DNA from 3 places in the Arthrobacter sp. 754 genome. Region 3 is predicted to be linked to each of the others. Evidence: riboswitches for the same ligand, from Rfam matches in the RefSeq annotation. Region 3 holds a riboswitch; each other region holds the start of a gene.
What was found. A riboswitch is a leader RNA that binds a small molecule or an ion and turns the genes downstream of it on or off. The one in region 3 is predicted to bind S-adenosylmethionine.
Positions count from the first base shown of each region.

Region 1: another riboswitch for S-adenosylmethionine. It lies ahead of ABIA70_RS13010 (cobalamin-independent methionine synthase II family protein); the one in region 3 lies ahead of ABIA70_RS20070 (DUF1737 domain-containing protein).
Region 2: another riboswitch for S-adenosylmethionine. It lies ahead of metX (homoserine O-acetyltransferase MetX); the one in region 3 lies ahead of ABIA70_RS20070 (DUF1737 domain-containing protein).

Region 1 covers NZ_JBEPSC010000004.1:196,488-199,754, forward strand. The annotation lists gene ABIA70_RS13005 (adenylosuccinate synthase) at 1-1,224, opposite strand, end outside; SAM riboswitch class I at 1,500-1,605, shown strand; gene ABIA70_RS13010 (cobalamin-independent methionine synthase II family protein) at 1,618-2,826, shown strand; gene ABIA70_RS13015 (uracil-DNA glycosylase family protein) at 3,041-3,267, shown strand, end outside.
Region 2 covers NZ_JBEPSC010000002.1:701,526-704,792, forward strand. The annotation lists gene ABIA70_RS08600 (bifunctional o-acetylhomoserine/o-acetylserine sulfhydrylase) at 91-1,443, shown strand; SAM riboswitch class IV at 1,513-1,627, shown strand; gene metX (homoserine O-acetyltransferase MetX) at 1,640-2,755, shown strand; gene ABIA70_RS08610 (MFS transporter) at 2,936-3,267, shown strand, end outside.
Region 3 covers NZ_JBEPSC010000008.1:75,537-78,803, forward strand. The annotation lists gene ABIA70_RS20055 (glycoside hydrolase family 26 protein) at 1-16, shown strand, start outside; gene ABIA70_RS20060 (O-succinylhomoserine sulfhydrylase) at 26-1,234, opposite strand; gene ABIA70_RS20065 (rhodanese-like domain-containing protein) at 1,235-1,645, opposite strand; gene ABIA70_RS20070 (DUF1737 domain-containing protein) at 1,642-1,917, opposite strand; SAM riboswitch class IV at 1,931-2,046, opposite strand; gene ABIA70_RS20075 (hypothetical protein) at 2,173-2,667, shown strand; gene opgC (OpgC domain-containing protein) at 2,808-3,267, shown strand, end outside.

The DNA.
Region 1 (3,267 bases), on a different contig from region 3:
GAACCGCGTACCGGAAAGCTTCTCCAGGGCAAGCACGTAGTTCCGCGCGTTCTCCGGAAGGTCCTCCAGGGTGCGGGCGCCGGTGATGTCCTCTTTCCAGCCCTCGAAATACTCGAAGATGGGCACGGCGTGGTGGAATTCGGTCTGCGTCATGGGCATTTCGTCGTGCCGGACGCCGTCGACGTCGTAGGCAACGCACACCGGGATCTGCTCGATCCCGGTCAGGACGTCCAGCTTGGTGACGAAGTAGTCCGTGAAGCCGTTGACGCGGGAAGCGTGGCGGGCCAGGACGGCGTCGTACCAGCCGCAGCGGCGCGGGCGGCCGGTGTTGACGCCGAACTCACCGCCGGTCTTCTGCAGGTACATGCCCATCTCGTCGAACAGTTCCGTGGGGAACGGTCCGGCACCGACGCGGGTGGTGTAGGCCTTGATGATGCCGATCGAGCGGGAGATGCGGGTAGGGCCGATGCCCGAACCCACTGACGCGCCGCCCGCCGTCGGGTTCGAGGACGTGACAAACGGGTACGTCCCGTGGTCCACGTCCAGGAAGGTGGCCTGGCCGCCCTCCATGAGCACCACCTTGCCCTCGTCCAGCGCCTTGTTCAGGACAAAGGTGCTGTCGATGACCAGCGGGCGCAGGCGCTCGGCGAAGGAGAGGAAGTAGCTGACGATCTCCTCCACCTCGATGTCCCGGCGGTTGTAGACCTTGACCAGGAGTTCGTTCTTCTGGCGCAGCGAGCCTTCCACCTTCTGGCGGAGGATGGATTCGTCAAAGACGTCCTGGACGCGGATGCCCAGGCGGGCCACCTTGTCCATGTAGGCCGGGCCGATGCCGCGGCCGGTGGTGCCGATGGCGCGGCTGCCGAGGAAGCGCTCCGTGACCTTGTCCAGCACCTGGTGGTAAGGCGCCACCAGGTGGGCGTTGGCGGAAACACGCAGTTTGGACGTGTCCGCACCCCTGGCCTCCAGGCCATCGATTTCCTCGAACAGGGCCTCGAGGTTCACCACGCAGCCGTTTCCGATGATGGGAACCGCGTTGGGGCTGAGGATGCCGGCCGGAAGGAGCTTGAGCTCATACTTCTCACCGCCTACGACGACGGTATGCCCGGCATTGTTGCCGCCATTGGGCTTAACGACGTAGTCGACACGGCCACCCAAGAGGTCTGTGGCCTTGCCTTTTCCTTCGTCGCCCCACTGGGCTCCTACGATCACGATTGCTGGCATGGGATCCTCCCCCATTCGTTCGGGCCGCACTCCGGGTGCCCCATCCGCTTATTCGCGGGAGGGTCATCAAAGGCCGGCGCCGTTCATGAGAATGCCCCGAAGGCAACAGCCTGGCGGGAACGGTTAGGACGCCCTGCCACGCAAGAGTTCGGGGCTCTTACCACCCAAGTTTAGCCGACGCCGGGGTTTCTCCACTCGTTCGGCCTGGCGGGGTTCACACACGAAACAATCCGGCCCGGACTTGCCCGGGCCCTGCAGATGCCATTAAGTGAGAGTACCCATCCGGAGCGGCCGAGAGACCTGGATCGTTGACGCCGCAGCAACCGCGTTTGAGCAGGACAAACCTGCCGGCGCAGGTGCTACTGCCAGGACCGATGGAAAGGAAAATTCCCCATGTCGCTTAACACTGACCACATCCAGGTTACCCACGCAGGTTCCCTGCCCCGCACGCCGGAGCTGATCGCCGCCAACGCCGCGAAGGAGACCGAAGGCATTACCCCGGAATTCCTCGAACTGCTCGAGTCCTCGGTGGTGGACGTCGTCCAGCGGCAGAAAGACGTGGGGGTGGACATTCCCAACGACGGCGAATACGGGCACACCATGTCCACTTCAGTCGACTACGGCGCCTGGTGGAACTACTCGTTCGCGCGGCTCGGCGGCCTGGAACCCACAGATGTGGACCGGTGGAAGGACGCCACCGTGCACCGCTCGTCGCCGGGGCACATTGTGCTGACCTCGTTCCCGGACCGCCGCGATCGGCTGGCTTTCAACGACGCCTACACCGATCCATCCTCGGGCATCCTGGCGCACCGCAAGAGCGTTTCCCAGCCGAAGATCACCGGGCCCCTGACCTACACCGGCCAGGACCTGGTGAACTCCGATGTCACCAACCTGAAAAAAGGACTTGCCGCCGCAAGCCTCACCCAGGGTTTTGTGGCCTCCCTGTCCCCCGGCTCCTGTGCCCGCGTGGCCAACGAGTACTACAAGTCCGATGAGGAGCTGCTCTACGCCTGCGCTGACGTGATGCGGGAGGAATACAAGGCCATTATCGACGCCGGCCTGACAGTCCAGCTCGACGATCCTTCCCTCGCGGAAAGCTGGGACCAGATCAACCCGGAACCCACCCTGGAGGACTACCTCAAGTTCATCCAGCTGCGGGTCGAGGCCACCAACTGGGCCCTGCGTGACCTGCCCCAGGAACAGATCCGCCTCCACGTCTGCTGGGGTTCCTGGCACGGCCCGCACACCACGGACATCCCGTTCGGGGACATCGTCGGCTCGGTGCTGCAGGTCAACGCCGGTGCGTACTCCTTTGAGGCCGGCAACGTCCGCCACGAGCACGAATGGCGGGTCTGGGAGGAGACCAAGCTGCCCGAGGGCAAGGTCATCATCCCCGGCGTCGTGTCACATGCCACCAACGTGGTGGAGCACCCGGACCTCGTCGCGGACCGGATTGTCCGTTTCGCCGAGCTGGTGGGCAGGGAGCATGTCATCGCCTCCACCGACTGCGGCCTGGGCGGGCGCGTCCACCCGCAGATTGCGTGGGCCAAGCTGGAGGCGTTGGGCGAGGGCGCCCGCCGCGCCACCAAGCGTCTCTGGTAGTTTTTTCGATCCAGCTGCAGGGTCCGTCCTGTGCCTTCCGTCACGGGAAGGCCCGGGACGGGCCCTGCATTTTGCGGGGCTTGCTAAACTGATAGAGACCGACCAGGAATCGGTCCACAACACATTTCAAACCACCCCGGACTTGGCGTGCCCACCACGCGCCCATTTTCCGGATTGGCAGCAGCACCGATCCCCGCAGGAGACATTGCCCTTCATGACAGCCCTGGCACCCGAATCATTCCGCGAACAGCTCCTGAACCGCCGTTACGATCCAAATGTTGCCGCAGTCAACGAGCTGTGCGATTCACTGCAGAGCGTCAAGCCGCACACCCAGGTCCCCTACGTTGACCCGATGCACGACGTCGACGAGTGCCGCATCATCAGCCTTTTCTCCAACATCGGCGAGGCGGACCCGTCCGGCTTCATCACTGCGGGAGACGA
Region 2 (3,267 bases), on a different contig from region 3:
TGTTCGTCACAATGCTGTTCCCGGCCCGCAGCCCGTTCCTACACTGAACCGAAGGTGATGAGCGCCAGTACCACGTCAAAGGAGCCGTAAATGTCCCAGGGTTGGTCTTTCGAAACACGCCAGATCCACGCCGGCCAGGAACCTGACACCGCCACCGGTGCGCGGGCGCTGCCCATCTACCAGACGACGTCGTTCGTCTTCCCCAGCGCGGAAAGCGCTGCGAACCGCTTCGCGCTCGCGGAACTGGCACCCATCTATACCCGGATCGGCAACCCCACGCAGGACGCCGTCGAACAGCGGATCGCCAGCCTGGAAGGCGGTCTGGCCGCGCTGCTGCTGAGTTCGGGACAGGCAGCGGAAACCTTCGCCATCCTGAACGTTGCCGAAGCCGGTGACCATATTGTGGCGAGCCCCAGCCTGTACGGCGGCACGTACAACCTGCTGGCGCACACGCTGAAGAAATTCGGCATCTCCGTCACGTTCGTCGACGATCCTGACAACCTGGGCCAGTGGCGGGAAGCCGTCCAGCCGAACACCAAGCTGTTCTTCGGCGAGGTGGTGTCCAATCCCCGCCAGGACGTCCTGGACCTTGAGGGCATCTCCGCGGTGGCGCATGACGCCGGAGTCCCGCTGATCGTGGACAACACCCTGTCCACGCCGTACCTGATCCGGCCCATCGAATGGGGTGCGGACATTGTGGTGCATTCCGCCACCAAGTACCTCGGCGGACACGGCGCCGCGATTGCCGGCGTGATCGTGGATTCGGGCAACTTCGATTTCGGCAAGGACCCGGAGCGGTTCCCCGGGTTCAACACCCCGGACCCCACCTACAACGGCATGGTCTATGCCCGCGACCTGGGCGCAGGCGGTGCCCTCGGCGCCAACCTTTCCTACATCCTGAAGGCCCGCGTCCAGCTGCTCCGGGACCTCGGCTCGGCAGTGTCCCCCTTCAACGCCTTCCTGATCGCCCAGGGCATCGAAACCCTCAGCCTTCGGGTGGAGCGGCACGTCGCCAACGCCACCACTGTGGCGCAGTGGCTCGAGGCAAGGGACGACGTCGAATCCGTCGCCTATGCCGGTCTGCCCTCCAGCCCCTGGTACGGGCGCGGCCGGAAGTACGGGCCCAAGGGAACCGGGGCTGTGGTTTCCTTCACCGTCGCCGGGGGAGCCGAAGCGGGCAAGCGGTTCGTGGACGCCCTGGAGCTCCACTCCCATGTGGCCAACATCGGCGACGTACGCTCTCTGGTCATCCACCCGGCCTCCACCACGCACAGCCAGCTCTCGCCCGAACAGCAGGCCATAGCGGGGGTGGCCCCCGGACTCGTCCGCCTCTCCGTCGGCATCGAGCACATCGATGACATCCTCGCCGACCTCGAAGCCGGCTTCCGTGCGGCCAAAAGCGCGGCGGAAGCAGCCGCGGCGGCAGGTGAGGAGCGGCAGTAGGCATCCGCTGAAGTCACAACCTGTCACAGGCTTAGCGCCAAGCGCCGGCTGTTTCGTACACTCGAAGCAGGTCATGAGTGCCAGCGACAGCCCCGGCTTGCTGGCCGGCAACCCTCCTCCGCGGCGGGGTGCCCCGGGTGAGGACCTGGCCTGCCGGTCAATTGACGGCGGGCAAGCGCGTAGAAAAGGTCCTGCCATGACGATCACGATTTCCCGAACCGCCGCCCCAGGACACGGGGTTGTCCGCTATGCCACCATCGGCGGCCTGCAGCTGGAAGCCGGCGGTTACCTTCCCGACGTCACCCTGGCCTACGAAACCTGGGGCACGTTGAATGCCGACGGATCGAACGCCGTCCTCATCGAGCACGCCCTGACCGGAAGCACCCATGTGACCCGTGGGGACAGCGACGAGGAAGGCTGGTGGGAACAGCTCGCCGGACCCGGCGCGCCGGTGGACACTGACCGGTTCTTTGTGGTCTCCATCAACATCCTCGGCGGATGTTACGGCTCCACCGGACCGTCCTCCGAAGCTCCCGACGGGAAGCCGTGGGGGTCCCGGTTCCCGTTGGTAACACTGCGCGACACCACGGCGGCTGAGGCCCGGCTGGCCGATGCCCTGGGCATCCACAGCTGGTTTGCCGTACTGGGCGGCTCCATGGGCGGGGCGCGCGCCCTGGAATGGGCCGTGACCTACCCTGAGCGTGTGCAGCGCTGCGCCGTCATCTCTGTCGGCGCCGCCAGCACGGCCGAACAGATCGCGTTCGCCCAGGCCCAGACCCTGGCCATCCGCCAGGACGTCAACTTCAATGACGGCGACTATTACGGTGGCCCGCTCCCCGAGGATGGCCTGGCACTGGCGCGGCGCATCGCGCACATCACGTACCGCTCGGCCGCTGAATTCGATGGCCGGTTCGGACGCTCGGCACAGATCGCCGAATCGCCGCTGCAGGCCGAGGCACTGGGGGCGCGCGGCCGTTACCAGGTTGAAAGCTACCTGGACCACCAGGGCAGGAAACTCGTCCGGCGGTTCGACGCCAACAGCTACATCGCCATCACAGACGCTTTGATGAGCCACGATATCTGCCGCGGGCGGGGATCCCTCCACGAGGCGCTCGGGCGCGCCACGGCCAGGTTCTTCGTCGCCGCAGTGGACAGTGACCGGCTCTATTTCCCGTCCCAGTCCCGTGAACTGGCGGATGCCCTGCCTGGCGACGTGGACGTGCACGTGATCGAGGCCCCCATCGGCCATGACGGCTTCCTCACCGAAATCGGCCAGCTCAGCGACCCCCTCCGGCGGCACCTCGCCGGCTGACGAACCGGCCAGGCCCAGGGCGCCTGTGCATTTTTGCAGATAGGGCCTGCATTTTTCGGGGTTGATGTTAAGTCCTGCGCGGAACATACTCTTGGGACCCGGCGATCCGTGGCGCCCGTCATCACGGCCGCCAAAGGCAGGTCCCAGTGGTGTCGATGGCGACGCCGAAGGAGAGTTCAAATGAGCATGGAAAACTCCGCCGGAAGGCGCGTAGTCGAACCCGATGTCAAGGCTTCAGGCCTGAGAAAAGTCGTCACGGCCTCCATGGCCGGCACCGTCGTTGAATGGTACGAATTTTTCCTCTATGCCTCGGCAGCCACCCTGGTGTTCGGCAAAATGTTCTTCCCCAACTCAGGGACAGAGCTGGACGGCATCATCGCCGCGTTCGTCACCTACGCCGTGGGCTTCGTCGCCCGGCCCATCGGCGGCATAGTGTTCGGCCATTTCGGTGACAAGTTCGGCCGCAAGCAGCTCCTCCAGCTGAGCATCATCCTGGTGGGGGTCTCCACCTT
Region 3 (3,267 bases):
GGCCGCCCGCCGCTAAGGCGGCGTATCAGATCTGCTTGAGCGCCTGTTCCAGATCGCCGATGAGATCGTCCACGTCCTCCAGGCCAACCGAAAGCCGCACGACGCCGTCGCTAAGCCCGATGGCGGCCCGGCCTTCGGGGCCCATGGCGCGGTGGGTGGTGGTGGCCGGATGGGTGATCAGGGACTTGGCATCGCCCAGGTTGTTGGAGATATCGATGATCCGCAGCCCGTCCAGCAGCGCAAAGGCGGCGTCCTTGCCCGAGCGGCCGCCCGTCGTCGCAAGTTCCAGTGTGAGAACGGTGCCACCGGCCTTCATCTGCTTGGCGGCCAGCTCGTACTGCGGGTGCGACTTCAGCAGGGGGTATTTGACCCAGCTGACGGCGGGCTGCTGTTCGAGCCATTCGGCGAGCCGCAGCGCGGACGCGGACGAGTGGTTCACGCGCAGCGCCATGGTTTCCAGGCCTTTGGTCAGCACCCAGGCGTTGAACGCGGACAGCGCGGGTCCCGTGTGGCGCATCAGCTGCTTGACCGGACCGTCGATGAATTCCCTGGTCCCGAGGATGGCACCGCCCAGCACCCGGCCTTGGCCGTCAATGTGCTTGGTGCCGGAGTAGACAATGACATCCGCGCCGAACTGGCCGCAGCGCTGCAGCAGGGGAGTGGCAAAAACGTTGTCGACGACGACGGTGGCCCCGGCCGCGTGCGCCAGCTCGCTGACCGCGGCAATGTCCACGATTTCCTGCATGGGGTTCGATGGCGATTCGAAGAAAACGGCCGTGGTGGGCTCGGACAGGGCTTCGCGCCACTGGTCCAGGTCAGGGCCGTCCACGAACACCGTCTCCACGCCCCAGCGCGGCAGGATTTCGTTCAGGATCACAAAGCACGAGCCGAACAGTGAGCGGGCGGCAACCACCCGGTCCCCGGCTGCCAGCAGCGCACCCAGGGCTGTGAAGACAGCGGACATGCCGGACGCCGTCGCGAAGCACGCCTCGGTTCCCTCCAGCAGGCGGAGCCGTTCCTGGAAGGTGGCAACGGAGGGGTTGCCGTAGCGGGAGTAGACGAAGCGTTCGTCCTCGCCTGTGAAGGCGCGTTCGGCTGCGGCGGCCGACTCGTAGACGAAGCCCGAGTTCAGGAACACCGGCTCGGTGGTCTCCTGGAAGTTGGTGCGGTCCAGCCCGCCGCGGACGGCCTGGGTGTCAGGGCTCCAGCCGGCGGCATCTTTGTTGAAGGTCACTTATTTGCTTCCGAGGTTGGTGGGCAGGCCGCGGTTCTTCCAGCCGTTGACGGTTCGCTCGCCGTAGCGGTCGGGCTCGCCTTCGAAACCCTCCAGGACATTGAAGGAGGTAAAGCCGGCCTGTGTCGCGGCGATGGCGGCAGCGATGGACCGCTGGCCGGAGCGGCAGAGGAAAATGAGCTCGGTGGTTGGGTCCTCCGGGGCCTGCTGGGTCAGGTCGGTGAGGAAATCCGGGTTGGGGATCCCGCCGGGGAACGTCCACTGGATAAACAGGGGGTCGTTGTCAGTGGCCTTGGTGTCCGGGATGCCGATGTGGGCCCATTCGCCTTCGGTGCGGACGTCCACCAGGATGGCGCCCTGCTCCAGCTTGGCCCAGGCTTCCAGCGGGGTGAGGTCTCCGGCGTAGCTCATGCGTGGCCCTCGCCGTCGAAGTCGAGGTCGTCGCCCGATTCAAGGTCTTCAACAGCGGTGGCGACGGCGGCATCCGCGCTCGCGATCGCCGTCGGGAGGATGAGTGCCTGGGCAACAATCACGCTGCTGCCGTTGAATGTGGCGGCCGGGCTGCCGTGCAGGACGTACCCCTCGGCCAAGGCGGTGGAAATCCGTTCACAGAAAGCCTTGTCGTCCGGCCCCGTGATGAGCCGGTAGGACAATCTTTCTTCGGGGGCAGGTGCGTCGGACACGACGGAACTCCTTCTTTCACGCTTGCAGCTCGAATGGGTCGATATGCCGAGTATTCACCTGAGGCACCCCGCCGCGAAAGGGAGGGTTGCCGACCGGCCAGTCAGGGCTTGGCGCCGGTTCTCATTACTCCCCAAAAACGTAACATCCGGCCCGCCCGGCCGCACCGCCGCCGTCGTCATGTTCCGTAACCAAGCCGGACTTTCGTAACCTGCGCGTGCTTCTCCCCCTCACCATCCGGGCGGGACAATCAGGCCATGGCGGACAGCAGGAACCAAAGGGCGGGGGGAACCCGGGTACGGCGGCTGGCCGCGGCCCTGTGCGGAGCTTCGATCCTAATGGGCGTGGCCGGCTGCCGGGATGTTCCGGGTCCGCCGCCTTGCCTGCCGCCGGCCTACAGCGTCACGCCGTCGGAAGCGCGGCCGGGAGACCAGGTCACGGTCAGCGCGCAGGACACCACGTGCGATGCCCGCTACGGCGCGGACGCCAAGGTCCAGGTGACGGTTCGGGACGCTGCCGGAATCAACGTGCTGGAGGGACTTGCTCCGATGACCGACGACGGCGGTTTCACTTTCGTGTTTACCGTTCCGGCGGGAATGGCCGCCGGGAACGCCGGGGTCACCGCCTACCCCTACGCCTTGGACTGGTGTGACGACACCGGGGTCAACAACAGGGCGGCATCAGGACTGGAGAGCCTGGTCCGGGTCTCCTGCGTGGAGCGCCTGGTGCCAATGGTTATCCTGGCCGGCTGAGGCCGGTCCTCCTGGCGGCTGACGCGGAGGCGGGGGCGCAAGGCAACGCCCGGACAGGCCTGCGGGGACCGATAGAGTTTCCGCAGGTGGCGCCGGCCGCCATCACTGCAAAGCCGTCCCGGGGGAGGGTCCACACCAGCATGCCGAAAGCCACCGCACTCAGGCGCGTGCCGCCGTCGGCCGCACCCGGACTCCGCAGCCCGCTGACGTCAGCACTTCTTGCGGCCCTGCTCCTGCTGGCCACCCTCCTGTCCAGCCTTCTGCCGGCCGGCGCTGCCGCAGCCGCCCAACCCGGACCGGCCCCGGAGGCAGGAAAGCCGCTGCTGGGCGCTGTCCTTGAGTGGGGCCAGGACTCGGCCGGGTCCTTTGCCGAACGGCTGGGGGCCACCCCCGCGGTGTTCGGCCACGACATCTCCATCCCGTTCCGCGACGCAGAGGCCGACAATCTCCGGCAGTTTTTGGACCAGGCGTCAGCCGTTGGCTCCCACGCAATGTTCACCGTCAAGCCCACCGTTCCGCTCGAACAGATCGACGCGGCGGCGGCCCGGGCGTTCGCTGCTGAGGTCGCCAACGTTTCGGCCGGCTTCCAGGGCACGATGC